DNA from 2 places in the Bacillus sp. EB106-07-01-XG149 genome. Region 2 is predicted to be linked to the other one. Evidence: riboswitches for the same ligand, from Rfam matches in the RefSeq annotation. Region 2 holds a riboswitch; the other holds the start of a gene.
The links. A riboswitch is a leader RNA that binds a small molecule or an ion and turns the genes downstream of it on or off. The one in region 2 is predicted to bind cyclic di-GMP.
Positions count from the first base shown of each region.

Region 1: another riboswitch for cyclic di-GMP. It lies ahead of AC3WTA_RS26155 (methyl-accepting chemotaxis protein); the one in region 2 lies ahead of AC3WTA_RS12975 (SpaA isopeptide-forming pilin-related protein).

Region 1 is NZ_JBYTDP010000010.1:86,449-102,337, forward strand. It holds gene AC3WTA_RS26085 (helix-turn-helix transcriptional regulator) at 1-167, opposite strand, end outside; gene AC3WTA_RS26090 (MFS transporter) at 224-1,456, opposite strand; gene AC3WTA_RS26095 (TetR/AcrR family transcriptional regulator) at 1,523-2,104, opposite strand; gene AC3WTA_RS26100 (hypothetical protein) at 2,185-2,328, opposite strand; gene AC3WTA_RS26105 (hypothetical protein) at 2,454-2,705, opposite strand; gene AC3WTA_RS26110 (thioredoxin family protein) at 2,719-3,033, opposite strand; gene AC3WTA_RS26115 (DnaJ family domain-containing protein) at 3,202-3,564, opposite strand; gene AC3WTA_RS26120 (glycosyl hydrolase family 18 protein) at 4,088-6,112, shown strand; gene AC3WTA_RS26125 (ABC-F family ATP-binding cassette domain-containing protein) at 6,559-8,103, opposite strand; gene AC3WTA_RS26130 (hypothetical protein) at 8,409-9,182, opposite strand; gene AC3WTA_RS26135 (ABC transporter ATP-binding protein) at 9,249-9,998, opposite strand; gene AC3WTA_RS26140 (ABC transporter substrate-binding protein) at 9,995-10,993, opposite strand; gene AC3WTA_RS26145 (ABC transporter permease) at 10,990-11,763, opposite strand; gene AC3WTA_RS26150 (MTH1187 family thiamine-binding protein) at 11,735-12,055, opposite strand; TPP riboswitch at 12,157-12,258, opposite strand; gene AC3WTA_RS26155 (methyl-accepting chemotaxis protein) at 12,320-14,059, opposite strand; cyclic di-GMP riboswitch class I at 14,203-14,287, opposite strand; gene AC3WTA_RS26160 (anaerobic C4-dicarboxylate transporter family protein) at 14,571-15,884, shown strand.
Region 2 is NZ_JBYTDP010000003.1:117,872-133,760, reverse strand. It holds partial or broken gene AC3WTA_RS12975 (SpaA isopeptide-forming pilin-related protein) at 1-1,692, opposite strand, end outside; cyclic di-GMP riboswitch class I at 1,753-1,845, opposite strand; gene AC3WTA_RS12970 (TetR/AcrR family transcriptional regulator) at 2,017-2,553, opposite strand; gene AC3WTA_RS12965 (DUF975 family protein) at 3,169-3,822, opposite strand; gene AC3WTA_RS12960 (PH domain-containing protein) at 4,013-5,452, opposite strand; gene AC3WTA_RS12955 (PH domain-containing protein) at 5,445-5,921, opposite strand; gene AC3WTA_RS12950 (hypothetical protein) at 6,001-6,168, opposite strand; gene AC3WTA_RS12945 (TetR/AcrR family transcriptional regulator) at 6,171-6,752, opposite strand; gene AC3WTA_RS12940 (YjcZ family sporulation protein) at 6,909-7,052, shown strand; gene ecsC (ecs operon protein EcsC) at 7,092-7,799, opposite strand; gene ecsB (ABC transporter permease EcsB) at 7,813-9,024, opposite strand; gene ecsA (ABC transporter ATP-binding protein EcsA) at 9,017-9,760, opposite strand; gene AC3WTA_RS12920 (HIT family protein) at 10,320-10,754, shown strand; gene AC3WTA_RS12915 (YtxH domain-containing protein) at 10,940-11,302, shown strand; gene AC3WTA_RS12910 (HTH-type transcriptional regulator Hpr) at 11,601-12,158, shown strand; gene AC3WTA_RS12905 (DUF1878 family protein) at 12,164-12,499, opposite strand; gene AC3WTA_RS12900 (hypothetical protein) at 12,617-12,811, shown strand; gene AC3WTA_RS12895 (hypothetical protein) at 12,842-12,955, opposite strand; gene prsA (peptidylprolyl isomerase PrsA) at 13,235-14,101, shown strand; gene AC3WTA_RS12885 (hypothetical protein) at 14,184-14,429, opposite strand; gene helD (RNA polymerase recycling motor HelD) at 14,710-15,889, shown strand, end outside.

The DNA of each region.
Region 1 (15,889 bases), on a different contig from region 2:
TTATTATTCTCAATTGCATTTATCGTCTGTCTAGAAACTTTACACTTATCAGCCAATGCACCTTGTGAAATATTGTTTTCAGTGCGTAATTCATAGATTTGATTTTTCACACCATTTCTCCTAACCTGTAAAATCGTTTTTACATCATCAGTATATAGTTGGGGCATGTCATTGTCAAAAGATTGCCACAAGAAAAGGGAGCAATTCTGCTCCCTTACAATAGCTATTTCGAGGCTAACGAATTTGTTAGTTCCTCTTTATTAGCGACATCTTCTTTATTTATTTGCATGCGTAGAACTGGTCCTATCGCAAATAAAATAAGTGACATTGCTATACAAAATACAGTAACTAGTGAGGTCATCTCCTTCAATCCTCCAGCTAGTGAAGTTCCGATTAACATCGCCCCCATAAACAGTGGCAAAATTGTTCCATTTACTCTTCCAACCATATTTTCTGGTACAAGTTGAATCATAAGCGTACCGACAACGATATTAACACAAGCTAAACAAATACCTGTGCCAAATCTCATAAAACTAGTAATCCAAAATGATGTAGATAGCCCTTCTACTAAAAATGACATCGCTAATATGCTCATACCGAATACAAACATCTTTTTCGGATTCACTTTTGAAGCGAAAACTGCAGCAACAATACCACCAATTAACATACCTATTCCATCAGCTGCGGCTAAATATTGAACTGCTTCTTTTTCCATTCCAAGCCGTTCTATTACAAGAAACACTTCTAATGGATTCGTTAGTCCAACAGCTAAGCCCATAATGGTGAAAGTGATCGTAATCATACGTAAATTTTTCGTATGAAGAACGTATTTCCACCCTTCTTTTATATCATTTTTTAATGAATCTCTCGCCACTTGCTCTTGTTCCACCCATTTTGGTAAAAACGAAAGAGCAATAGCAGATAACAAAAATAAAATGATTAAGCTATATAGTGACGTAAATAAACCAAGTTGTGTGTACACAAGCGATCCTACTACTGGCCCAAAAATCAGAAATAATGACTGTAACGTTTGGTTAAATGCAATCGCATTTGCTACCTGCTCTTCTTTTACGTAGCGCTTAAATATACGCGAAGATGATGGCTGAGAAAACTGACCTACAATCGCGGAAATGAGTGTTGCAAAAAATATAGCCTGCCAATAATCTAACTTTAACAACAAGACAATTCCTATAATAGACAGTACGCTTAATGCGTCTCCAGCAACCATCGTTCTTTTCGGATTCCAGCGATCAGCTAGTGCACCACCGATAAACGAGAAAATAAAAATAGGTGCATATTCCATAACCGATAACAACGAAACTGAAACTGGATCATTATTCGTTCGCTCCATTATGAAATATAAAAGAGCCATATTTCTAATCCAAATTGCAAATTGTTGTAAAATATCAGATGCCATAACGAGCATAAATGCTCGGTTTTTAAATAAAGCGTTCATTTTCATTCCCCTTTCATAAACCGACCGTTCGGTCTAATTTATTTTGTAAGAAAAGCAACTGACCTATTATTCAGCTGCCATTCCTTTTAACAATACATCTATTGCCTTTTTATAAATACGTTGCAGTTCTTTATAATCTAACTCGTAGTAAAGTACTCCAAGCCCTGATAATAATCCATTCACAATATACATAAGATCGCGCGTATTATCTTCACGAAACTCTCCAGACTGTATGCCTGCTCCAATTAGTTTCTCAAACATAACATATGATTCTCTAGTTAAAGCCAATAGTTCATCCAAAATCTCTTTACTTACAACTTGGCTCATAGAGAATTCCTCTATTGCATTTGAAATTGGTTGCTGTATGTCCTCGACATGATATTCCGCGAGGCCATATAGTTTTTCAGTATTCGTACTATACAACTTCTCTTTTTCATTCCATTTTTCAAGCCAATCATACGTATGCTGTTTTACTACAAATAAAAATAATTCTTCTTTACTTTTAAAGTGATAATAAATGCTTCCTTTACTTCGCTCTGTAATTTCACAAATCTCTTCCATAGATGTAGCTGCATAGCCCTTCTGTGAAAACAGACTTTCTGCTTTATATGCAATTTCTTTCTTTATCTCTTCTGCACTTCTTCTCATATTTACACCTCTTTAAACCGACCGTTCAGTCTAATAATAACAAATTAAAAACCTCTATTACAAGAGGCTATATTCCTTATTTAAGAAAACGTACTTTCAAACCACGTTCGAATCATATGTATTATTCCAATTTTAAATCCTAATTTAATAAGAAATACGCCTCCTGCAGCTAATAAAAATAACACTACTTTCCCCTTATTTTTCACTTTCGGTTCCCTTTTCATTTCTATTCCCCTTAGTACGTTAAAAATATTAATCAAACGTTTGTTTAACTGTTGTTATGCATATGTAAGCCAACTAATCAAACGTTTGTTTAAAAAGAAATACGCCTATATAAGGCGCATTTTCATCAATCACCGCCACCTCCGCCACCATCGCAGCTGCCTCCGCTATCTCCACCGAAAGATCCTCCACAATCATGTGAACCTCCATGCGAGCTATCATTATCAGATCCAGCAAAGAAAAATAATGGTGATGAGTTGTTAGATGAATTATGAATGTTATTTTGTTTCGTAAGATTTACCTTCTTTTTGTTCGATCGAACTGCTGTTACAATTGTTCCAACTACAACAAATAATAGTATGACAATAATAAATTCCATATAAAAACCTCCCTTAATCTTCGAATAATTGAATGGTTCTTTCTAGATTTTCAAGTGAAATAAAGCGTGATTCACGAAGGATCTCTTTTCCATTATAAAATAATAAAACTGTTGGTCCTGTAAATACTGCATATCGCCCCGCGATCTCTTGCATGCCTTGTAGTAATATTTCTACTTTCTCTACGTAATCATAATTCTCTAATACGCAATTTACTTTTCTTAGCATAACATCACAAACACCACAATTTTCCGTTTTAATAAACAGCAGTACTAATTGTTGTCCTTCAATATATGTCGCTAATTCTTCTATCGTTTCAAATGTATTCATCTTATCCCTCTTAGCGTAATTTAAGAAATACTTTACCCCGCATAACGGGGCAGTAAGACTCTCACCTCAAAATCCAGCTGAGGCAAAGAAGTTAGGTGAGAGGTCAACTGCCCGTAAATGCCCGATTGGTTCAACTAATAATCAGTGGAGGATGAACCTCCCCACTGATTAAAGTTTCACTTTATCCTGATACATACGAAAAGCTGAATTATCTTTAATCTTTCTCTTTTCCATTACCTGCTGAAAACGCAGCGTTTTTGCTGTTAACTCTTCTTGTAATTCTTTTTTCTCTACTTCATCATAACAGCACGCAATTAAGTCTTCTATTTTTAATATATCTTTTTGTAGTTCCATTTCTGGTGGAATCATACCCGCATTTTTTAAGATTTTGTAACTCATTCTAAGTTCTGGAGGTACCATTGAAAGGTCTTCTAATTGTAGTGGTTTTCCTTTTCCCGGAATATGATCAAGGTCTCCATTCCGTATTGCTTGTCGAATTTTTTCTTCAGCAATGTTCAAAAAGACATCCACACCATTCGCTCCTTTACATATTTTTACTATTATTTTACATGATATTTTCTCATCTTGCTACGCTTTTACAAATTGACTTTATACAATTTTTTCTCAAATTTAATTACAAGGAGCCTTTTCCTCCCTAATCAATATTTTATTTTCATGTGTAGTCTGTGTTAGAGCCATTTCATATTGAGAAAATCTTTCCGAATCAAATAAAGCGTTTACACTAAATCTTACATTTGCTACGATTTAATCACCCCCAGCTCCCTTGTATAGACTTCGTGATGTCTTATCATTTTTATCCCGCTTTAATGGGCAGTAAGACCCCCACCTCAAAATTTAGCGAAAGCAAAGAAGTTAGGTGGGGGATCAACTGCCCATAAAAGTCCGATTGGTTCAACTAATAATCAGTGGGGGATGAAGCCCCCCCCACTGATTAAAGTTTCACTTTATCTAGACGTTTCATACGTCTAGATTCACTTTGGTTTATTGGCGCATGCCTTTAAATATATCTTTTATTTTGAAAGGAGAAATGACTATGAGCTCAAAAAAATTCACACTGCTATTACTATCTCTACTACTCTTCTTACCTCTTTTTCTCACAAACTTTATTACTCCAAATGTTGCATTAGCAGATTCACCAAAGCAAGGTCAAAAAATTGTTGGGTATTTTCCTTCATGGGGCATTTACGGACGTAATTATCAAGTTGCAGACATTGATGCATCAAAGCTAACTCATTTAAACTATGCTTTCGCTGATATTTGCTGGAATGGAAAACATGGAAACCCTTCTACTCACCCCGATAATCCAAATAAACAAACGTGGAACTGTAAAGAGTCTGGTGTACCACTGCAAAATAAAGAGGTTCCTAATGGCACTCTCGTACTCGGTGAACCATGGGCTGATGTCACAAAATCTTATCCGGGATCAGGTACTACTTGGGAAGATTGTGATAAATACGCCCGTTGTGGAAATTTCGGAGAACTGAAACGATTAAAAGCTAAGTATCCTCACTTAAAAACAATTATTTCCGTTGGTGGCTGGACTTGGTCTAACCGTTTTTCTGATATGGCCGCTGATGAAAAAACAAGAAAAGTATTCGCTGAATCTACAGTAGCTTTTCTTCGCGAATATGGATTTGACGGCGTTGATTTAGACTGGGAATACCCGGGTGTTGAAACGATTCCTGGTGGTAGTTATCGTCCTGAAGATAAACAAAACTTCACCCTACTCCTTCAAGATGTTCGAAATGCATTAACGAAAGCTACTGCAGAAGATGGGAAACAATATTTACTAACAATCGCGTCAGGTGCAAGCCAACGTTATGCGGATCATACAGAGCTAAAGAAAACCTCTCAAATACTGGATTGGATTAATATTATGACATATGATTTCCACGGTGGCTGGGAAGCTACTTCTAACCATAATGCAGCACTATACAAAGATCCAAATGACCCAGCGGCGGATACGAAATTTTACGTAGATGGTGCGATAGACATTTATACAAATGAAGGGGTTCCAGCGGATAAACTCGTATTAGGTGTACCTTTTTACGGACGTGGATGGAAAAGTTGCGGAAAAGAAAATAATGGGCAATACCAACCTTGTAAACCAGGTAGTGACGGAAAGCTCGCTTCTAAAGGTACTTGGGATGATTATTCTACCGGTGACACAGGTGTGTACGATTATGGTGATTTAGCAGCTAATTATGTTAATAAAAATGGTTTTGTTCGCCACTGGAACGATGTAGCGAAAGTACCTTATTTATATAATGCGACTACAGGCACGTTTATTAGCTATGATGACAACGAATCTATGAAATATAAAACAGACTATATAAAGACAAAGGGTTTAAGTGGCGCACTGTTTTGGGAAATAAGCGGGGATTGCCGTACAAGTCCAAAATATAGTTGTAGTGGGCCAAAATTACTTGATACGCTAGTAAAAGAATTACTTGGTGGACCTATTACTCAAAAAGATACTGAACCACCAACAAACGTAAAAAATATTGCTGTTACAAATAAAAATTCAAACTTAGTTCAATTAAACTGGATTGCATCTACTGATAACGTAGGAGTTAATGAGTATGAAATTACTGCCGGAGAAGAGAAATGGAGTACAACAACAAATAGTATTACAATTAAAAACTTAAAACCTAATACAGAATACACCTTTTCAGTATTAGCAAAGGATGCTGCTGGGAATAAATCACAGCCTACTTCCATTCTTGTAAAAACAGATGAAGCTAACACAACACCTCCTGGTGGAAATAGCAATGCTACCTTTTCAGTCACTTCAAATTGGGGAAGTGGTTACAACTTCTCGATTGTAATTAAAAATAGCGGAACGACCCCTATTAAAAACTGGAAATTAGAATTTGATTATAACGGCAATTTAACACAAGTTTGGGATTCTAAAATTAGTAGTAAAATAAATAATCATTACGTAATTACGAATGCAGGATGGAATGGTGAAATTCTTCCTGGTGGATCGATTACAATCGGAGGAGCAGGAACAGGCACTCCCGCCGAACTTGTAAATGCATCCATTAGCGAAAACTAAGCGTAACCTCCATTAATTATTTCACTAAAGTTTGAATTTAGGTTTGAGTGCTCTATCCTAAATTCAAACTTTTAATTTTATGAAAAATCACAAATCGATATTACAATAACCTATTATAATCATATTTAGTTTCTAATATGAAGTTCATGTGAAGTTCATCTGAATTTTACATGAATTTCCTTTAAGTTCTATTGTCTTCCTATACTAATCACATTATCCTTTACATATAGGAATTATTTTTATTCCATTTCAAACTATCTATATATATAAAGAAAGATAGTCGCCTGTTAGGGAAAGGCATCTAAATATAAACATAACATAAGAAAAAGCACGCTTATAAGCGCACCATAAGAGTGCTTCTTCATACAATTCTCATGTAAGAGTTCTCGAAAATCATGTTAATCACAAAGAAAAGGCATTAGCTTATACAAGCTAATGCCTTTTCTTTATTCATATCGTTCAGCATCCCATTCTTCTATATTCCATACTTTTGTTATCCATGCTTCATAGAAAGACGGCTCATGTGAGACAAGTAAAACTGTTCCTTTATATTGTTGTAATCCTTCCTGCAAAGATTTCTTTGTTTCTATATCCAAATGATTAGTCGGTTCATCTAAAATTAAAACATTGCTTTTCGTTACGATAAGTTCACATAAACGTACTTTCGTTTGTTCCCCGCCGCTTAATAAACGAATAGGTTTTAATACATGTTCTTCTTTCAATCCACACTTTGCTAATGCTTGGCGTACTTCTTTCTTTGTCATATCTGGTCGTTCTGCCCAAACTTTTTCTAATGGTGTTGTTTCTAAAGCAAACTCTTCCTGCGCAAAATAAGCAGGATTTACTCGTTCTCCAACAGAAATTGAACCGCTTAGCGGCTTTATTTGACCTAATAACGTTTTTAACATTGTCGTTTTTCCAATTCCATTATGACCAACAATCGCTATCTTTTCTCCTTTTTTCACTTGCAAATTCAATTCTGGACATAACGGAGAACTATATCCTATCCTTAGTTTTTCAGCCTGTAATATGCGACTAACTGGCTCCTCATAAACATTGAAATCAAAACGGGATCGAGGTACATGATTAACCTTTTCAATCCTTTGCATTTTCTCCAATACTTTCTCTCGACTTTTGGCCTGTTTCGCTTTTCGAATTTTATTTTTTTGAATAAATGTTTCTAACTGAGCAATTTCTTTTTGTTGTTTCGCATGCGCCGATTGTAATTGTTTCCTTTGCAATTGATAACTTTGCACAAATTTTTCATAACTTCCTACGTACCGCTTCACTTTCCGTTCTTCTAGATGATAAATAACATTTGTAATACTGTTCAAAAATACTTCGTTATGTGAAATGATCACATAAGCTTTTTCATACAGTCTCAAATACGATTGCAACCATTCTATATGGGCTGTATCTAAATAGTTTGTTGGCTCATCTAGCAATAAAACATCAGCTTTTTCTAAAAGGAGCTTCCCAAGTAATAACTTTGTTCGCTGTCCTCCACTTAACTGTGAAACATCCTTTTTAAGCCCGATTTCAAATAAACCTAAACCGATTGCTACTTCTTCAATTTCTGTATGAATTTGATAGAAATTAGAACTTTCCAATATAGTTTGTAATTCTCCATACTTTACTAACAGTCGTTCTATTTCTCCTGCTCCATTCATTTCTTCAGCAATTTTTAACATTTCACATTCAACCGCATACAAATTAGAAAATGCACTTTGTAAGTATCCCTCAATTGTTATTCCTTCTTGTAAATCCATATGCTGCTGTAAAAAACCTATCTTCACATGTGGAAACCATTCAATGTTTCCGTCATCATGTATAAGTTCTCCTGTTAAAATCCTTAACAATGTTGATTTTCCAATTCCATTTTTCCCAACTAACCCAACATGCTCGCCCTTTAATAGTCGAAAACACGCATTATATAAAATGGTTTTCTCACCATACGAATGACTTACATTTTCTACTGTTAATATACTCATTTTTTTCTCTCCTCTACTTATAGTTCATAAGCTAAATAGAGAGAGCAACAGTATAAAGCCTTATTTAATTGTATATATAAAAAATGGGTAAGGTGAATACACCTTACCCATTACATATTATAGTAAAAAAGGATTAAGGTTCTTTACCTGCTGTCTTCAATTTAGCTTAATCGTTAAAAATGGGCAGACTTCTCCCGCATCAAGCTAAAACCATTTGAAGAACAGTTGATAAAGTCATTTTATCCTTTCACTCCTTTAACATTTGTTATATTAAGAGTATAAACTACTCTGTTATATTCTATTCTCTATTTTTTCTTTTGTTCCTTCTCCGCTTTTTCATTTTCTGCGTAAATTTCTTTATACATCTTTTCTAATGCATATGGACTTGTAAAGATGAGCGTTAACGATTTCCAAATATAAATTCTTCTTTGTAGTTCTACCCCATACTCTTTACTAACCATATTTTTCACTTCTGGAATATGTTCTTCGTTTTGAAATTGTTGTACAGATTTCAATTCCTTCGTCTTAAAATCCGTTAAAAGGCCTATTACAGTTCGTCCATGTTCCTGCGACCTTTCTTCTAAATCAAACTGAATGGAATGAACAAAACCTAAAACATGAAAGATTTGAGCATGCAACCCGACAGCAGCACGCTGTTCCATTAAGTTGTAGCACTCTCGTTTTAACTCTTCTACCATTTCTAAAGAATTTCTATTAACTTTTCTTTTGCCAACAAACATAATTTTTACAATATGAGCGACTGCTCCCATACTTTTTAATACACTCTCTAAAACTTCTACCGCATCTTCCACATAACCATTTGAAATTATAGAATGAATAAATTCATCTAATACCACTTGAAACTTTTTAATTAAATGTAAATCGCGTAATTCTGGAACATCTTCTCTCAATTGATTCCGGCCTTGAACCCACTTTAAAACTTCTGACATCTCTTCTTCTTTTAATTCATGATGTTCCATACCATACTTCATTAATAAAATATGATTTTTTAATAAGGACTTTCCTTCTTCAAGATTGTCCGGCGTTAATGAATCAACTATTTTCTCTATAGATTTCATCTTTCTCCCCCTATATAAAAAAGCCTCTTAACAGTAATTATACCAAAAACTGTTAAAAGACTTTTTCTATTTTTTCATATAAGGAGCTAATACTCTCAGAATTTCTTCCTTATCCTTCTTTAACTCAAGTGATGTTAACATATCCATCGTTCTCGGTCTAGGTAATTTCACTTGTACCTCACCAACTATTGAGGCTGGTCTTTGAGATAAAATAAATACGCGATCTGAAAGCAAGATTGCCTCATCTAGGTCGTGTGTAACCATAACGATTGTTTGCTTCTCTTGGTGCCAAGAGTTTAAAAGCCAGCTATGTACTTCCATTTTTGTAAAGGCATCTAATTTTCCAAAAGGCTCATCAAGTAGCATAATTGGCTTTTCACATAAATATGTGCGCAAAAAACTAATTCTTTGACGCATACCACCAGACAATTCATCTGGATAATGGTCTGCATATTCATCTAGTTCAAATTGCTTTAATGCTTCCATTCCCTCTGTCAGCCTTTGTTTTTTCGGTTTCCCTTCGATTTCCAATGGAAGAACTATATTTTGCAAAGCTGATCGCCAAGGTAATAATAAATCTTGTTGCGGCATATAACTTACAACATCTTGCTCTTGTACGTGCCTATCCTTATACGTTACATTCCCACTTGTTGGGCTTTCAACATTTGCAATCATATTTAATAATGTGCTTTTCCCGCAACCACTCGGTCCTACAAAGGAAACGAACTCTCCCTCTCGTATAGAAGCACTAATATTTGCCAATACATTCTTTCCATCAAAAGCTTTTACAATCTCTTTTATTTGTAATCCACTCATTTTTCACTTGGAAGGAACTCATTTGTAAAGGCATCTTTCACATCAATTTTCTTCTTAATAACTTTGTTATCATATAAGAAATTCATGTAATTCGTCCAAACTTCTTCCTTCTGTACTCCCCACGCTTTTGCATCATCTTGATACTTCGTACTTAACCATTTTTGACTTTCTTGTACTAATTCTTTATTCACATCTGGAACTGCTTTAATTAAAATATCAGCAGCTTCTTTCGGTTCTTTAATTGCAAAATTATAACCTTCTGTCGTTGCACTCATAAACTTTTTCACAAAGTCTTTATCTTGCTTCGTATGTTTTTCACTCGTAATAATAACAGGGCTATAGAAATCAAGCGCTGGGTCTAAGTCTTTCACCATAATCGTATTTAACTCTTTTCCTTGGCGCTTCGCTTCAATTCCATCCCATCCGTAATATATCCATTCAAAGTCTGCATCACGACCGATTGATTTAAAGAAATCTGTTTGTCCTAAGATGATTTTTTCAACTTTATTAAAATCAGCTTGATGCTTCTCCATGATTGTCTTCAGCGTTGCTTCTTCTGCTGGTCCTCCCCAGCCTCCGTAACGTTTACCTTCAAAATCTTTCGGTGAAGTCATGTTATCTTTCTTAAGCGATGCAAAAGCTGAAGTGTTATGCTGAATAATCGCTCCGACAGATACAACAGGAATACCTTCTACACGAGCCAACGTTACATTTTCTTGTGCGCTTATTGCGAAGTCAGCTTTTCCGGAAGCTATCATTTGCTCCGCTGTCACATTATCACCAGGCTGAATAATTTCTACATCTAAGCCTTGCTTTTTATAATAATCTTTCGTTTGCGCTACATATAAGCCAGTATGATTCGTATTTGGAAACCAATCTAATACTACTTTTACTTTTTGATCTTTACTTGCACTTTCTTCTTTCTTCGCCGGATTACATCCAGCCACACCTACTGCTAATAAGGCAGCCAACATAACTTTTAAACCTTTTTTCATTTCCTGCCGTCCTTTCTATATATCCATGGTGCTGTTATTCTTGCCATAAACTCCACGATAAAATACAGACATAGTGTCACCATAACAATAATTGCTGCCACACCAAATACTCGGGCTGTTAAAAAGGATTTTGTAGCTCTCGTAAGCATAACTCCTAATCCTTCACTGGCACCGAGCCATTCCCCAATAATCGCTCCCATTACGCTATATGTAACTGCAATTTTTAAACCTGAGAAAAAGTATGGAAGCACTGCTGGAAACTTTACTTTCTGGTAAACTTGCCATTTCGTTGCCTTCATCGTTTGCAACAACTTCAACATATTTTTATCTACTGTTTGAAAACCTTCTAAAATGCTAAGCGCAATCGGGAAGAAACAAACGAGTATTACTACCATTACTTTCGGTAGCATTCCATATCCAAACCAAATAATAAATAACGGTGCAAGTACAACGATTGGAATTGTTTGCGAAATAACAAGCAACGGATTTATTAAAATACGAAATAAAGGGATAACGTCCATAATAATTGCAATACTTGTCCCAATTAAAATTGCAAAGAATAGTCCAATTAAAACCTCTTGCAGTGTTTGCATCGTATTCGGTAATAGTAAATCTTTCATTCCAATTAATTCTTGAACAATGGCAGAAGGCTTCGGTAAAATCCACGGTTCAATTTTAAATAATGAAACAGATCCTTCCCATATCGCTATGAGAAGGATAAGCCAAATTGTTGTAATTATTTTAGATTGCTTCTGGTTTTGCATATTCATCACGGTACTTCCAAACCTTTTCATCTATCGTTACACCAGTGCTTGGACGATAATGGATTTTAATAGAAGTAATCACTTCTTCTGCTCCAGCATCTACACAAGCTTGTTGCGCACGTTTAATGACATCAAGAAGTACATCTAATTCTCCTTCCAGCGTTGTTTCCATTGCTCCTACTTCATAACGAACTCCCGATTGTTGTACAACTTCAATTGCTTTATCAACAACAGAATATACATCTTTTGTTTTTGCTTGTGGTACTACTGAAAATGACATTGTAACTTGTTGTGACATAGTAAAATCCCCCTTATAAAATTAAAATTTTAAAACAAGAAAAGGCTTTCCTACTGCGTAGGAAAGCCTTGTATGCAAGTTATTATAGAATAACATATGCTACATCACTTTAAGTAACTCCCTACGCTGGCATTATCCAGATCAGGTGGAGGGTCGATGTTTATTTACATCCTCTCAGCCAATTGGCTCCCCGGTCCTTAATTCGTTTTCATTGTAGCATGATTTATTTTATTGAACAAACAAAAGCATGTATAATCATTTCATTTAACTTTTAAATTCCCCAATTAACTCTTGTAACTCCTGTGAAAGCCATCTTAAAGAACTCGCTAATTCGGCAATATCTTGTACAGACATTTCCTGTTCTTTCATACTCGTTTCAATATTACTACTACTATTCGCATACATATTTGCGATATGTGATAGTTCATTTACGACACGAACAATATTTTGGCTATTTTGCAATATATCACTTGAATTGCTAAAAACAGCTCTAACTTGATTTGTAACAGATTGTGCTGATTTTGAATTTTTTTCAAAGAAAGCACCACTACTTTGAACAAATTCAATTCCAGATTCTACTTCTTTTGAAGCTTTTTGTATTGAAACAATAGCTTCTTTCGTTTCAGCTTGTGTTTCCCCTATTAATTTTGCTATATCTTTTGCTGATGCTTCCGTCTGCTCTGCTAATTTACTCACTTCATCAGCAACAACAGCAAATCCCTTTCCGGTTGCTTCAGCACGTGAAGCTTCAATAGAAGCATGTAACGCTAACGAATTAGTTTGATTTGAAATACCTGTAATTACAGTTACTATATCACTAATTTCTTTTGATTTTGTTTCCAAAGAATACATAATAGAAGATAAATCTTGTACTGCATTTTGTATTATAATCATTTGATTCATCGTCTTTTCAATAACACCATTTCCTTTTACTGAATGATGCTCCATACCTTCAGACTCTTTCGCCATTTGTTCTGCAGCATTTTTTATCTCTTCCATCTTATCTTCCATTTCATATACAATACCTAAATACTGTGGTACTGACGTTTCTTGTGACTGAGCGCTAGCTCTTAACTCAACCATAGAACTTACAATTTCTTGAACCGCCATACTATTCTCTTTCGTACTCACTGACAATTCTTGTGAAGATGAGGAAACCTGTTCTGCTGTCTGCTTCACTTTATCTACAATTCCTTTAAACTTCTCGATGGTATTATTAAAATACGAATTAATAATACCAATATCATCTGGTCTTTCCTCTAACTTAATACTTAAATCACCTTCACCGACTTTGCGTAATCCTTCACGTAAATCTCGCAATGGAGCAAGTGCGTTACGCACAATTAAGAATTGAATAACAGTTGCAATTAAAACAGAAATACAAATAAACATTAAACCTTGTATAATGAATTTTTCCTTTGTAATAGGAACAATCGAAGCATCTACATCGGCTGCAACAATTGCCACAATATTTCCGTCTCCATCTTTAATTGGCTCTAATATCGTTACCCATGACCCTAATAGATCTTCATATACTACTGTCATGTTTGCTTTTTTCGTGCTCATTACTTTATCATATGCTTTCATCCAAAGATCTGGTTGTTTATAATATTCTCCCGGCCTTACTTCAACAACATTTGCTAAACCTGTAGACAAATCAATGATTTGTAGCTCACCTTTTTCATTTTCTTTTGCTCCAACAATATACGTTTGTCCAACACTATTCAATTCTTCCGTTGCTTCATCTAATTTCTCTGTTAACTTCTCTCTCTTTTCTCTTTGTGCCACTGGGTCTTTTGTAACATCTCTCACTATTTGTTCGTCTAATTTATGTAATACCGTATCTCCTGTTTCAAAAGAATGCCTTTCAAATATAGACATCATACTATTTTGAAACATGTTAAAACTTAACGCTCCCATAGTACCAACAAGCGTCAAAATAACTAACACAGTTAACAATACATTTTTTTGAAGAAATGATAGCTTATGCCAATATTTTCTCATTAACATCACCTTTCTTAATTAACTTACTATAAAGTAACGCTATTAAAATATACACCTTATTAATAAACGATAACGGTTCTCATTTTTTTATAAACAAAAAAAAGACCAATGAAAAGAGCATTGGTCAAGACCAACCCTATCCGTCCGGTAACTGGCTAGCATAACCTTTCGGCCTTAGCTCCTGTAGTTTTGCGTCCTAATGTTTCCATCAGTTTGCCTTTCTCGCTGAACGAGTTGAACGATATGGGAGTTCTATGAGAATTAAATTATTCTCTATCAAAGATTACAACATAAAAATTAAAATGTCTACCTATTTAGAGATGCAAATGTAAAGTTTCAATGCATTATTTTTTCGAAATAATTTAACAAAGTTCGTGAATGTTACATTTCTTGTGTTATATAATAAAAAATGTATATAACACAAGGATTATTTTGAGTATTTGTTTTAATTTTCGTTCAAATTAAATTATTCAAATATATCTTAACTAATGAATTTCGGAGGTAGTTTATCATGTTTTGGCTACAATTTCTTACGTTACTACTCTGCATTTTTATTGGCGCACGCCTAGGCGGAGTTGGGCTAGGAGTAATGGGTGGCGTTGGTATGGCAATACTTGTTTTCGTCTTCCACTTACAACCTACAGCTCCTCCTATTGATGTAATGCTTATGATTTTAGCAGTAATTACAGCTGCCGGTGCACTGCAAGCTGCTGGAGGAATGGACTACCTTGTTCATCTGGCTGAGAAAGCATTGCGAAAAAATCCAAAGCGCATTACATTCTTTGCTCCAATTGTTACTTATTTATTTACACTGTGCGCAGGAACTGGTCACGTTGCTTATTCTGTACTTCCTGTTATCGCAGAAGTCTCTCGCGAATCTGGGATTAGACCGGAACGACCAATGTCAATTGCCGTAATCGCTTCCCAACAAGCAATTACAGCTAGCCCTATATCAGCTGCGACAGTTGCACTTTTAGCAATGCTAGCTGACTATAAAATCACTTTATTAGATATTTTAAAAGTAAGTATTCCTTCTACCTTCATCGCTTGTATGGTAGCTGCATTTGTTGCTAGCAAAATGGGGAAAGAATTAAATGAAGACCCTGAATACTTGAAACGTTTAAAAGAAGGAATGATTCCTAAAATTGAAGAGAAGAAAGAATTTGTTGGTTTAAAAGGCGCTAAACTATCCGTTATCCTTTTCTTAGTAGGAACTTTCCTTGTCGTACTTCTCGGTTCATTTGAAGCACTTCGTCCAGGATGGGTGGTTGACGGGAAGTTAGTTCGTCTTTCCATGCCAAACACAATTGAAATGGTTATGTTAACTATCGCAGCTCTTATTATTATTTTCTGCAAACCAAATGTAGAAAGCATCGTGTCTGGTAACGTCTTTAAAGCGGGGGCAACAGCAGTTGTTGCTATTTTCGGTATCGCTTGGATGGGAGATACTTTCTTTAACGGAAACTTAAATATGATTCAAGGATCAATTCAGCACCTAGTAACAAGTGCACCATGGCTATTTGCCATCGCATTATTCATTCTATCTATTTTACTATATAGCCAAGCAGCAACAGTACGTGCTTTAATGCCTCTTGGATTATCACTCGGTATTCCACCAGCACTACTAATCGCAATGTTCCCTGCAGTAAATGGATATTTCTTCATTCCAAACTATGGAACGATCGTTGCTGCCATTAACTTTGATCGCACTGGTACAACAGGCATTGGTAAATATGTTTTAAATCATAGCTTTATGATTCCAGGCCTAATCGCAACATTCACTTCTATCGGAATTGGAATGCTCTTAATATCAATTATGTTTTAAAGAAA
Region 2 (15,889 bases):
TTCAATGGCTTTTGTTTCACCAGCTTGAAGCGTAACCTCTACTGGAATTGTTAATTTTTGATATCCTTCTGGTGCTACTGTTTCATAAATTTTATACGTCCCAGGAGCTAAAGTTTGAGGTATTGAAAAGCCGTTTTCGTCCGTTATCAGTTTTGCAACAACTTCATTTGCACTATTTCGAACTTCAAATTCAGCACCTTTCAACCCTTTGTTCGGATTCTCAGCATCTATTTTATGAATCGATACTGTACCTTCTTTTGGAGCTTCAGGCGGCGTAACAATTACTTCTTTCGATGTTAATGTTTTATCATCAAAATGTAATTCCGCTTTATTAGGAATCTTCTTATCTACGTAAGAAGATAAATCTGCATTAGCTTTAATTTTCGCCTTAATGCTGAGGTTAATTACCTGGTCTTCATATGACTTATAGTCAAAATTCTCACCAAACGCAAATGTTACTTCACTTCTTTGTTTATCTATATTTAACGTTCCTTTAGAAGTAATATCTTGACCATTTTGATCATATACTTTTGCCTCTAATACTTCTAAAACATCTTCTAAATCATCACTAATTACCATTGACGTATAATTAGGTGAATTTTTCGGTATATGTGTACCAACTTGGTATTGAATAGCTTGATCCATTTGTGTTAACTGCTGATTCTCTACAAGCTTACCATTCTCATCTACTATATTTTTTTCAATGCTAGGTGGATTATCGTCACCTGAACCGGTTCCTCCCCCACCACTTACGAATACTTCTCCCACTTTTTCTTCAGTTACAATATTTTTACCTTCTAATTTCACTGTATTTTTATGAGGCTTTGCAGCAGGATTAGTAATCTTTGTTTTATATCTTAAAATATAACCTTTTGAGCTGTCTGGAAATTCAATTGTAAATCCAGTTTTCATTGCATTAATTTTAATTTTAGATAAATCTGCTGGCTTAACATTTGTTGGTGCATAGCCATCTTCAAATACAGCCTCTTCTAATACTAAACTATTTGTAATTAATTCATGCCCAGGTCCTAATGTGTCTGTTAATTTAAGATCTTGCATTTCTGTTCCAGTTGCATTTACATATACCGTCCAGTCTGCAATTGAAGGGTCTTCCTGATTATAAGAACCCCATTTCAATAGATTATCTGTATTGGGCTGTGGCTTCGGTCTCTCTGTCGTATTATTTACACTTACTTCTTTATTTACGATTTGACCATCAACGTTAAATTCTAATGGGATTTTTTTAATACCATCATATGCTTCTAGACCAAAATAAAATTCTACGAATAAAGAACCTTTAATGTTATTCTTTCCTTCTACGTAATCACCCATAGTACATGTCAATAGACCCTTTTTCATCTCACATGTACCAACTGTTTTTCCTTCAGCATCTTTTAAAGGAAAACTCATATTCATAAGATCTTTTCTGAATTCTTTTGGCATATCAATTGTGAATTGATCTCCACTTTTTATTTTTTCTTTAGCTGACCACTTCACTTCTACTTTCATACCATCTGAGGCTTGATATGGTTCAGACGTTGTACCATCAGTACGGGAGATATTAATCTCGTCCACTGGATTTTTTATCACAGCGGCTTGAATAACTGGAGCCCACACATTTAGTACTGAAAATAATACTAGAAAAACTAATGAAACCATCGAAATATGCCTTTTAGTACTTTTCATTTGCATAATCCCCTCCTATTTTTTATATTTATATAACAAAAAAAAGACCGTCCGGTTGCATCAAAAATGTGCAACCAGACGATCTTAGTAACCAATATGTATTACCGTAGACTCTAAGCTTTGCGGCCTATCCTTTCGAATAGTGTGCTAAAAATATTTTTTATTCTTTTTTTGTTTCATTTTCCTCTTAAACCAAATATTACTATACCGTCTGGACGGTTATAATTCAATACTCTGTAAAATTGTTCTATTTTTCTAATAAAAAAAATAATTCACCAGTGCATTAAATAAGCAATGGTGAATTATTTTACATTATATAGTTCGTATATTCTATTTATATGAATTATAAATAAGAGCTTGAATCACTTTTTCTCTTAATTCAGGGCTTAGTCTTCCAACCCCTAAATATTCCGAATACCATAATCCATCTGCCGCTAATCTAATAATTGTGGCACAAACTGAATCTATCTCATCATTTTCTATTTTATTTTGCAGTTGCTGAAATGATTGTTGTAACGGTTCAAGTAATTCAGGTTTTAGCATTAATGCTGCCATCATACTACTCCCCAGCTCTTCTACTCTTCTCTCATTACTTAATCTTTCCTCTACAAAAGAACGTACCCACCTTCCTTTCTTCTCTAAGTCTTCCGCAACTTTATTGTGAATAGCGTCTTGATACTCCTCCGTCCCTTTGAGTATCATGCCCTCTATTAAAGCTTCTTTAGTTGAAAAGTGATACAACAATCCACCTTTACTTATCCCCGCCTCTTTTGCTACCGCTTCTAAAGTTAACTTAGCAACCCCTTTACATTGCACAATTTGAGAAGCGGCTGCTAAAATCTTTTGCCTTGTTATACTTATACTCATTCCTTTTTAACCCCCCCATTTCTACTAAATTTATATAAATGCGTATCTTATTTTTAATATTGCTGAGTAACAATAAATATTTTCTTTATACAACAAAGGCTCCATTACCTTTGAATTTTTCGTTGCTTCTTCTATTAAAAATTTCCATATCATTCAATATGATAACATTAAACACTCAAAGTTGACTATACATCTATACTTTTATATTCATTGAAAATATATCCATAAACACGAAATGTATAAAAATTAATTATCCTTATATATATAATCTGTAATTTAAAGAGGTTTATATTTTCATAAAAATAAAGTGGAATTTTATAAGGATGATTCCATTGAAAAAATTTTCTATTAGTTATTTAATATGCTTACTGGTTTTTTCTATCATTGTGAACGTTTTACAGTATACACTAGTTCCAAATTATGCTGACTCTCATTCACCTCGCTTTTCCTTCCACATATATTATTCATTATTTTCACATAAAAAAATAGCCCTCTATGCTAAAACATAGAGGGCGGAATTTCTATATAAAAACCTATAACTTATCCTAAAGTGCCTCCCCTAAACAGAACATCTAAACTATCTATGCCCTATATTCTTTAGGGGATAGGTGGTTATTAGAAAGTAGTGTCTTCTTTTTTATAATATTCTTTTGAAATCTCTTCATAAAATGCAGCTGATGTCGTGTAGAAATAAGGTACTAACCATAAGAAACCGATTCCTAAAGTAAGAATACTTAAAATGAACCAACCTAAGAAGCTTAAGCATAGTAAAAAGTAATCCATTTTATGTCCATTCATCATACGACGACTTTCAGTAATCGCTTGATTCGCTGTATATTCTGGATGATCATTCAAAATAAAATATGTCATAGAATAAGAAAATGATTTAATAATACCTGGAATAATAAGAAGTAATGTCCATAGAATCAAGTACACATTCATTAGTAAATATGTTAAAAACGATTTCATAAACTTACTTCCATCGTTAAACCATCTAAATATATGACCGATACGAGCATTAGTCCCACGAATTACATTTAAAACAAAATAAGAAGCACCCACTGTTAACGGACCGATAATAAACATTGCAATAATAGTTACTGTAAGTGACTCATTTGCTTCTTCCCAACCCCAAAACATTGAGAAAATACCTGTGGTTAGCATTTCAACAGCTCCAATAAGGATTCCGACTAATAAGGTTGCCCCTACCGCTAACCCCCATTTTCCTTTTAATGCATCAAGTGCTGCTCTTTTTAACTGACTTATCATATATAGCCTCCTAATACTTTTTCTATATTAGTATACCATTTATATGAAAAATCCCACAGATTTCCCTGAAATAGAAGTATACTACTTTTTCGATATATGTGCGCTGTAGCTGTACTAATATATGGATTAAGCCCCTCATTTTCCTATAACAAAAAAAGCCTGCCTTTCATAATAGGCAAGCTTTTTCAAGTTAATCTTCACTTAATCTCTTCTTATACCAATCCTGCATTCTCTTCGCATCTTCTACTCTCGTATGCTCTAATTTGTAATTCGATGATGCGTTAGAGAACTTATACGTACATAAATTTGCACGGCGCTGGAAATATGATTGTGTCTTTTCCATTGATTGGATGTGTCTTCTTCTAACAAGTCCTGTATATTTTCCGATGCTGCGATATACAAGCGTAATTTGCTCTCCGTTTACACTGTAACCATTCGTTTTAAATGTTGCGTATCCAAGTGTAAAGATGAGAATCGCGAGCGGAATTAATGCCCACATGATGAAGTGCTTTTCAGAGTATATACTTATTCCAATAAGCGGGATTGCTAGCATTGCGAAGAATATAAAACTATCAATTAAGTAACGACGTAATGCTGCTTTTGGTAATGAAATAATGTTTGTATTCAGTTCGTATGGTAATTGTAAATGTGCAAGTAACTGTTGTACGCGATCTTTTCGAATGATAGGATGCAGTGTAACTTTTTCTTTCTCGTCACCCAGTCCTTTACTTTGAATGACTTCTACTTGCACAGCACAATAACCGAATGGCTGACGTAAAATACTTTCTTTTATCGTAATACCTTGAATACGATGTAACTTTAGGACGAGTTCTTTTTTCTCAAGTAATCCTTGCGAAATGCGGACTTCATCATTTCTTCGATTCACTGTGAAATCTCCATGTTTTAACGCGTAACCAATTGTCGATATGATCCACGAAAGGACGATCAAAATGACTATCATGAAAATCCAGCCATATATATCATGTTCCATTACATACGACTTTACGCCATTCTCTATCCATTTCGGAATGTACTCATCTACTTGATGATACACGAAAAAGATTAATGAGAATAATAGTCCAAACTGACCAGATGTAACAGATGCTAATAAAATTTCTTTCCAAGTTAATTTGTATTCTGTCGCTTGTTTTTCTTCTGTAACGATTTCTTTTTCGACTACTTTTTCTGATGTATCTTCTGCTTTCACTTCTGGAGTTGGCTCATTTAGCATTGCAATAAGCTCTGTTGCCTCTTCTACTGTAATACCAGCTAAGCTAACTTCTGCATCATCGCCTCCGCCAGCTGTTTCAATCTGAATTTTCTTTAAGCCAAGCATTTGATATAACACGTTAGAACTTGTGTTAATCGTTTGAACACGTTCTTTATTTAAATAGCTCTCCTTCTTCACAAAGAGCCCTTGTTTCACATGCAATACGTTATTTTCAACCCAATATATTGTGTAATACCATTTTTCAAATGCTGAAAAAACGGTAAGTAAACCGAATGCAGCAGGAATTAAATACCAAAACGGGAATTTTCCGTTTAAGCTAAACATGAAAATAATGAGTGGTATAAAGTCTGTTATTTTTAATTCTAATAACATCGTGATTGGATGCTGCCTCTTATACATCCTCATCACTCACTTTCGCTAATTCTGCGATTTTCGTTTTCAACATTTCTGCTTCATACATCGTTAAGCCTGGGATGCTGTGAGAAGTTGCCGCTGTAGAAATATGTAATTCTGCTAAACCATATTTTCTCATAATCGGTCCTTGTTCAATTGTCACGTGCTGCACACGAATCATCGGTACTAATACGCGCTTTACGACGAAAAGACCATGCTGAATTTCAAGTTCTTCTTCATTTAGTTGATAGCTATAATAACGCTGACGAAGTTTCGGGAATACGAAGTACTCCAATGGCGCTAGTGCAACCGTTAACCCAATTAACACGTACAAAATCCATGCCCACCAATCAAACTTTATCATGAGTAAAAGGTAAGCTAAAATGACAAGAATACCGATCCCTTCTTCAATTACAGCACGAACTTTCCACACCTTGACCATGTCAGGGTGAATTTCATTTTTCAATGGATCCATGTAACCACTCCAAATCTAGTAATCTAATATATGAATACTCTCAATCTATATTTTACATAACTTTACATAAAATTGAAATTTAATCTTCTTTCTTCTCAGGAATAAAATATCCGAACCAAAGTAGCCAAATGAAACCGATTAGCTTCATCCAACTTCCATCCGCTTGAAAAGCTTCTATCATGCCTGGAATTTTATACACTCCAATGAACCCAAGAAAACCGAGCCACCAGTTTTTTTGCATTTTCACTTTTATTCCTCCTTCATTACGTTTTTCACATTTTGAATCCAAATTTCTTTATACTTTAACTGGAATCCCATCAGCATGTAATTACTCATATTATCGATCACAAGCGCTAACGTATGAGCATTTTCTTCCGTTGCATGTTGTGAAACAACGTCAAGTTCTACACCTTTCTTCAATAAATCGTGGAAACCATTTAAGAAATCTTCTTGTATTTCAAATAAGCGTTTCTGATACTTTTCATTTCGCGATGCAGTTACGATAAATTCATTTATAACACGTAATATTCCTTCTTGACCTTCATACTCAGAGAGCATATGTAAACCATCGGCAATTAACTTTTCTGCAAATTTTTCTTTCGTATATTTTTCTTTATCGAAATAACTAACGAAATGATAACCAGAAAAAATCTCTTCAAATAAAAAATCAACTAACGCTTCTTTAGAAGAAAAATGATAATAAATAGCCGGTTTTGAAATACCTACCTCTTTCGCAATCATGGAAAGGCTCATCTTCTCAATACCGTGCTCTGCCATGAGTTTAAATGATGCCTCGACAATGTTTTGCGATGTTTGTAAATTCTTTGTCATACTGTACCTCACTTATTTTTACTTACCGGTCGGTAAGTAAATTATAAAATGAAACGAAATGATTTGCAAGTTAGTTAGCGCTTCAGGAGGAATTTATTGGTAAATGCAGAAAAGTATAAAGTAAAAGCAACATATAACAATAAGGAGGATATTCCTATGGGACTTGGCGGTAAAGGTGGTAGTGGTGGCACTGGCGGCGGTGATGCTGGACAAGGTGGTAAAAGCGGATTTCCATTCATCGTTGTACTCTTCATCGTATTGATTATTGCCGGAGTTAGCTATATCGGCATTAACTTCTAAAAAAAGCATCCTAAATTACACATTTAGGATGCTTTCTTTTTAATTTCTATTAAGTAGTCGCATACGATAACAATTCATCGTCACTTCTCCGAGTCTTTGCAGTAATTGATAGTTCGCATATGCGCCAACCGGGGCACCGATTATTGGTACGAGCTGAAGCATTTTTGCTAAATCGATATAGTCTCGGTACTCTGTTTGGAACTTTTCCCAGTCCATATGATTTTCTTCTTCTGTATCCCACGTTTCGATTGCTTTCCATATTTCTTTTCGGTGATCGTCACTTGAAAAGGCAAGTTGAAAAACGTGAAGGATAAAAAGGCGCTCCTCTTTGTTACTCGTATCAAATCCGTACAATGTTGCGGCATCGAATAAAAATTTAATTTTAATGCCGAGTAAAAGCGGAAAATCAGCAAGGCCAAGGAGAATACCGCCAGCTCCCGTCCCTGCTCCTTCTGCCGCTGCTATTTTTTTGTACTCATCCATTTTTTTACGTACTTCGTCGTCTCTTCTTTGCAATGACCAGTTCGTCTCTTTTAATTTCGGCTTTATAAAGTTTGATCCGGCACTAATTGTTTGCACCATCATCCGAATCGTTTCCGTTAATACTTTTTGCACTTTCGCCGGAATAAGCTGTTGTACTTTCGTCTGCACTTTCTTAGAGAACCGCGTCATCATAGAAGAATCTTTCATGAATGTAGCTTTCCACTGCTCCAATTCTTTTATAACCTTCTCTTCGTATGTAATCATAGGTTCATTCCCTTCAATTTAAACGCTCAATACGTTTCGCCCCGTATTGATAAACGAAACCGATACTAAATATTATGCTTACGACTAGTAAAATTCCCGTCATCATGAAATCTTTCGTCGCAAGGGCGAATATAACTGTAAATACAACGCTGCCGGTAATAAGGATCGCATTTAATAAGACAAGAAAATCTTTCTTCTTCTCTTCTCCCCCTACCGGATACAAATCAAGCCAAATCTTCATGCGGTGATGTTTCCATAAAGTTAATAACTGATAACCGATTAAGTATAGGAAAATAAGGCTTACGATAAATCGTCCATATAAAAACGGAATGAAGTACAAAATAACTCCGCCAAGAGCGAGCAAACGCACATATAAGCCGAAATAGTTACTAGATCGTAAAAACGTTCTCGTATATAAGTATAAATATGTACGCTTCTCACCAATCATTGAAAGAATGAAATCAAGCCATTTTCTACGTGCTACTCTTTCTTTTAATGCAGGTACATCAACGAACATATTCGCGATGCGGTACAACATCATCATCTTCTTACCTTCTTCAGAAATTAAGTACTCCCAGTTTAGCGGCTTTCCCTTCACCATTTGATGCAGTACTACAAGGTATAACACCATGAGAAGGATGATTCCGCCAACAAAAATAACGGAAGTACGCTCTACAAGGAAGTACACAAATAAACCGTTTAAAATAAAACGAATGAACCAATCAGCTCTTTGTATATTTTGATCTGTTAAAAATGATTTTTCCCACGCGACGAATAAGTTCCACGCTTTTACAATGACAAACGCAAGTACAATCCATATGTAAGCCGCTCCTGTTTGCTTCATTTGCTGGAAGTATAACGGGGCAAGCGCTGCCGCTACGATTGCGATTATGTATAACTGAATCATAAACGTAAAGAGAAATGCCTTTGTAAAGTACGGTTTTAACTTTTCTTCAACTGGCAGCAAGTAAACGAGATCCGCTTCTTTTAATAACGTTTGAATAGATCCGGCCGTTAATACGAGTCCAAGCAACACTGCCATAACGAGCGCTGTCGGAAACGAAGAGGTTAACGTTTGTAACCATTGCTGGTAATAATACGCACCTGCGCCGATGATGAATACGAAAATAAATTTCAAATGATCATTAAATACGTATTTACTATATGTACGAACTTCTTTTAGAAAGTGACGAAATCGTTCTTTCCATAATGCTGTGCTATTCATAATCTTCTTCCTTCGTTAATGCAATATAAATATCATCTAACGTTGCACCTGGCATATTAAACTGTGATTGCAGTTCAGATAATGTTCCTTTCGCTCTTACTTCGCCTTGATGCAAAATAATAAATGAATCACAATAACGCTCTGCCGTCGCTAAAATATGTGTACTCATTAAGATTCCTGCACCGCTCTTTTTCATTTGATCCATCATTTGAAGAAGTGATTGAATCGCTAACGGATCAAGCCCAACGAAAGGTTCGTCCACAATATAAAGAGATGGTTCCACTAAAAACGCACTCATAATCATTACTTTTTGTTTCATCCCTTTTGAGAAATGAGATGGAAACCATTTTAAACGATTTTTCATGCGAAATTCTTGTAATAGTTGCCCTACACGTTCTTCATATTGTTTTTCCTCGACACCGTACGCCATCGCTGTTAACTTCAAATGTTCTTCTAGCGTTAGCTCGTCATATAATACTGGTGTTTCTGGGATGAACGAAAAACTAGAACGGTACGCTGTCATATCATCACGAATTGTTTTCCCATTAATTGTGACAGTTCCTTTTTTCGGTTCCATTAAACCGATAATATGTTTAATCGTCGTACTCTTCCCGGCTCCATTTAAACCGATTAAGCCGACAAGTTCGCCTTTATTCACAGAGAACGAAACATCTTTTAGTACAGGTCGTTTCGTATATCCTCCTGTAACATTTTCTACACGCAATAACTCGCTCATACGACACCACTTTCTTCATTAGTATTCATTCTATATTCATCTTACCAAAAATAACGCTGTACTACATAGTATCGATGCCCTCAAAAAAAATTTAAATTTGTTCGCATATATTTTTACGAAAGCGGACATCATAATTAGTGAAGAAGGAACACATTGAAAAAGCGACCACCAATTGATGAGTACAACAACATAGTGAAGTCATCATGAAATGGGGTGTCCATGTTGGACAAAGAAATTTACACATAACCAGATCATTTGTTTCATTTTAGAAACGGGGTGTCTCCGAAAGAGCATATACTGTTTTAAAAAATAAACAATTTCCTTTTATAAAGATTGCAATTCATTTCACTTGAAAATGGGGTGTCTACGGCAGAAACTTTAGCCGATTTACCGTGCATTTCTTAAATAAATGAGGTGTCTGCGAAACGTAAATTACGATAATGCTTTTTCAATCCCTCTTCAGAAAACAGGAAGCTGAGTCAGCTTCCTGTTTTTCGTGTTTGTTCTCTTATATAATTATGGTAAAATACGGCTAAGGCTACTTGAAAGGATGAGATCAATGAACCATACAGCGGACAATTGTATTTTTTGTAAAATTATTGACGGGCAAATCCCTTGCTCAAAAGTATACGAAGATGAACATGTGCTTGCATTTTTAGATATTAGTCAAGTAACAAAAGGACATACTCTTGTTATTCCAAAAGTTCACAAACAAGACATTTTTGCGTTAACGCCAGAAATCGCATCACACATTTTTTCTGTCGTTCCGAAAATCGCAAATGCGATTAAAGCAGAGTTTAATCCAGTTGGCTTTAACCTACTTAACAATAACGGTGAAAAAGCTGGACAAACTGTGTTCCACTTCCACCTTCATTTAATTCCACGCTACGGTGAAAACGATGGTTTCGGTGCTGTTTGGAAATCACATCAAAATGAATACACAATGGAAAATTTACAAAACATCGCAAGTACAATTGCAAATAGTGTGAAATAATGACACTATAATAAGAAGTAATACATAACAAGCCACTTTCCTAAAGTGATTACATATTGCATGGCTTGTTTCTCCATTCAAGATGCCAGGGAATGTGCATTGCACACTTTTCTTTCCCTTGTCTTAAAGATATGCATATTTTTTCACATCATGAATACGAACAAAAAATAAGGAGGTTTCCTTTTATGTCAAAAGCTAAATCCTTTATTACAGGTGTCATTTGCGGCGGGGCAGTTGCTGGATTAGCCGTTCTTTTCTCTACTCCTTCTTCTGGTAAAGCTATGCGCGGTAAGCTGAAAGAAAAAGGAACTGATATTAAAAAGACTTTAGCTGATATTACAGCTGATACAAAATTATTAAAACGTCAAATCGTTGAAACTGCTTCGGAAGGTAAAGAAGTGTTTCAAGAATTAAAAGAAGATATGCAAGACACGCTTTCTAACTGGAAGCAAGATATTTCTCAAAACAAACGACATATTGAGCAAGAAATTTTGGACATTCAAAAATCAATTGAGAAACTACAAGAAGCTGTTCCGGAAAAAGCGTAAACAAATTCCTGCTTAGTTTTTTGCATATAACAAATATTTTTTATATAAATTGACCTTAACACGGCATATCACACAGATATGCCGTGTTTTTATGCATTTACAATATATGTTATCACTTAACATGTAAGGACAACACATGTATTCACGACTCATAAAACGCTTCCATGCTTATGCATAATTTGTATAGAATGTCATTTTTCCGAAAAATTTTCACAATTCTCACAAAAAGACTTTATTAATTTTTACTTTACTGGCATAATAGATAGTAATGAAAAAGAATGTTAAAGTGGGTGAGTAAATGAAAAGTGGAGAAAAAGATTACTCGGTAAAAGAAGCGATGATTTTCAGCCAACGCATTGCTCAATTATCGAAAGCGTTATGGAAATGTGTAGAGAAAGATTGGCAACAGTGGATTAAGCCTTACGATTTAAACATTAATGAGCATCATATTTTGTCAATCGCTTATCATTTAAAAGGGGCTTCTATTTCTGAGATTGCTAAGTTTGGAGTTATGCACGTATCAACGGCGTTTAACTTCTCGAAAAAGCTAGAAGAACGCGGCTATCTTGTGTTCTCGAAAAAAGAAGATGATAAACGAAATACGTACATTGAGATTACAGACAAAGGGGAAGAATTACTACTTCGCTTAATGGAGGAGTATGATCCTGAAAATAACTCTGTATTCAATGGGGCTCTTGCACTTCGTAATTTCTATGGTAAGTTCCCAGAAAATATCGAACTTATCGCTATCTTGCGCAACATTTACGGACAAGACTTCATCGATATTTTTGAGAAATCATTAGAGAATATTGAGGAGAATTTTACGGAATCCGATCAGAAGTTAGTTAAGAAGTAATCTATTTATTGTTTCGCAATCATGCTTAAGAATTCATTCATAAGCGGCTTAAATAAACCTTGTTTTGCTAGCGCTTCCGCAGTTTCGTGTACTTCGAGCTGATGTGGAAGCGCTTTTTCAAATTGATCTAACAGCGCATCGAACAAAAGAAGCCCTTCTGCTTTCTCCACTACATATTGCTCGTTCAATATTTCACAAAGATTTAGTATACGTTCAATATCTTTTTTACGAGCTTTTTTCTTTATGATCAAAGAATAAAATGGACACTTTTCTTCATCAATCATTTTAAATAGTAGGTCTACGTAGTATTCAGCTTGTTCTAATCTTCTAACAACGTCCATTTTCTCCCTCTCTTTCTAACACAAAGTCTTCTATTTCTGAATTTTATAACACGAACAAAATATCGTATGATACAATATATAAAGTATATGTATTTTACCAAAAGGAGGTCTCGCCTCATGACACTTATAACAGTTGTTTTTGTCGCATTCGCACTTCTTGTTATATTTTACACGAATTTCATGACACATACACTGTGTGAACGAAAACAAATAGCTGCGAGCCGCCAACCCAGTGTCTTTCGGGTTATTAATGTATGTATAACAATTTTATTAATTTCTAGTTATATAGAAATTATATTTCATGGAAAGTGAGGAAGGAAGCCCCTTCCTCACTTTTTTCCTCTATAAGCAAATTATACCTACTATAACCAATAAAATAAACAGTACAAGTAATAAAATAAGTTGAGAATTCATCCCCATCCCCTCCTCTTTTCTGTATATGCGGCATGCGCCCAATAGGCTACACCTTCAAAATCTGACACGTACTGGTTAAATTTTCTTTATCAATATGAAATCGAGTCGAAATATGATATATTAAATTTTGTACATATTGCTTATACTATGAAATAAATGACACGCATCTTAACTTTATCCTCAGCCTCGGTAAGCCCTGTTAAGCGCGCTTTACCAACGAAAAAAGCAAAAGTATCAGTGAGACTTAATCGGGCTCTTATGAACCAAAATTCATTGGTGTAGGATAAATTAAAAATACATAATAGTAGGAGTGTTTATCGAATGAAGAAAGCTATGCTTGCCTTAGCCGCAACAAGTGTAATCGCATTATCAGCATGTGGAACAGGATCATCATCAGACAAAATCGTTACATCTAAAGCTGGTGACATTACAAAAGACGAGTTCTACAATCAAATGAAGACACAAGCTGGTAAACAAGTACTAAACAACATGGTTATGGAAAAAGTACTTATTAAAAACTACAAAGTTGAAGACAAAGAAGTAGACAAAAAGTTCGATGAAATGAAAAAACAATACGGTGATCAATTCGATACACTATTAAAACAACAAGGTATTAAAGAAGAAACTTTAAAAACTGGTGTGCGTGCTCAATTAGCTCAAGAAAAAGCTATCGAGAAAACAATCACTGATAAAGAATTAAAAGATAACTACAAGCCTGAAGTTAAAGCAAGCCACATTCTTGTAAAAGATGAAGCGACTGCGAAAAAAGTTAAAGAGGAACTTGGACAAGGTAAATCTTTCGAAGAGTTAGCGAAACAATACTCTGAAGATACTGGTTCAAAAGAAAAAGGTGGCGACTTAGGATTCTTCGAACATGGTAAAATGGTTAAAGAATTCGAAGATGCTGCTTATAAACTGAAAAAAGATGAAGTAAGCGAACCTGTAAAAACACAATTCGGTTACCACATCATTAAAGTTACAGACATTAAAGAGCCAGAAAAATCATTCGAGCAATCAAAAGCTGACATCAAAAAAGAAGTCGTTCAGAAGAAAGCACAAGACGGCGAATTCATGAACGATCTTATGATGAAAGAAATTAAAAAAGCTGACGTAAAAGTTGACGATAAAGATTTAAAAGATCTTTTCGAAGAGAAGAAAACTGACGCAAAAAAAGAAGACAAGAAATAATGAAATAAAAAGCTCGGGCTTAGGCCCGAGCTTTTTATGTATCCTCTTCGTTAACTAAAGTTTATTTTTTTCATTCGTTTAACTAAAACCATCTTTTATGCATTTCACTTAAAAACATTTCTGTAATTTTAAATCCAGAACTTTCTCCTATAATAGAGTCAATCCCGCAATGCGGACAAACTGCTGTGTTATCATCATCCCACCACTCTGTAATTTTTTCTGGATGGAAAATTTCTAAACAATAGAAACAACCACATATAACATCCTTTTCTAAGTGCTTTCTATTACGAGAACAAAAACGATGTGCTTCCTCAAAATATTTTTGCATCAGTATCCCCCTATTCCTGATTCTCTTCTTTGCTTTACTTACATTCTCCTCAATAAAATTGCAATTCTTCCTTAAAGAAAAACACAAAAAAACCTCGATTCACGCCACACGGAACCAAGGTTTATCTTATTATCATTGATTAAATGAAAAAACTATGTTAAATTAGTACAGAAACACGTTTTATAAAAAGATAATAACGTATTTATCCGTATCTTAATTGTACACCAAAACACATCTTCAGTCAACCTCTATTTTTCACTTTTAAAGGAGTGCTTACCGTATGAATAAAAAACTTGATCTAGAGCAAAAAAGATTGGATACCGTAATAGAAACGATTACGGAGCAAATTGATAAACTGGAAAACGAAACTGGCAGACGCCGGGCGGAAGTAATCCATATTCGTAAACACTTTTGGGATGACGTGAAAGTGAATACTGATACTTTTGATGATTATCTTGAAACAGTTATCAACTTAAGACAACAAGCTCAGTCACTAGCTGTCACACAAATTACCCATAAGCACACCTTTAATCGACTTGCCGCATTAAGACGTATGCATAAAGCACCTTATTTCGGACGAATTGATTTCAAAGAAGAAGGAGAATCTGCTGCGAAGAAAATTTATATCGGCGTAGCTACACTTACTGATGCAAGCGGAGAAAACTTTCTTATATATGACTGGCGCGCACCTATTTCGAGTGTGTACTACGATTATCCGCCAGGACCGGCTGAATACAGTACTCCAGGCGGCGTAATTCACGGTAATGTGGAGAAAAAATTACAATACATTATTCAAAATGGCGAGATTGATTCTATGTTCGATACGAGCCTTACAATTGGCGATGAAATCTTGCAACAAGCGCTCGGAAAAGGTACGAACAAACATATGCAAAGTATCGTCGCTACGATTCAGCGCGAGCAAAATGAAATTATTCGTCACGATGAAGGCCGACTCCTTATCGTGCAAGGAGCTGCTGGTAGCGGTAAAACGTCAGCTGCCCTGCAACGAATCGCCTACTTACTATATAAATATCGCGAATGGTTAAAAGCAGATCAAATTATTCTCTTCTCCCCTAACTCTATGTTCAACAGCTACGTATCTAACGTACTACCTGAACTCGGTGAAGAAAATATGCAGCAAGTTACATTCCAAGAATATTTAAACCATAGACTCAGTAAGGCATTTGACGTTGAAGACCCTTATGAGCAATTAGAATATATGTTAACTGAAACGAATAGCCCTACCTATAAAACGAGAAATGCGAGTATTCGATTTAAAGCATCCACTCAATTTTTCGAGATGATTAGAGCGTACAGACAATCTCTTGAATCTTCAGGCATGCTATTTAGAGGAATGAAATTTAGAGGAAAGTTAATTGCTTCTGCTAAAGAAATTACAGAACAATTTTACAACACTGACTCCTCCCTCCGCTTCCATAATCGAATTGAAAAGTTAACAG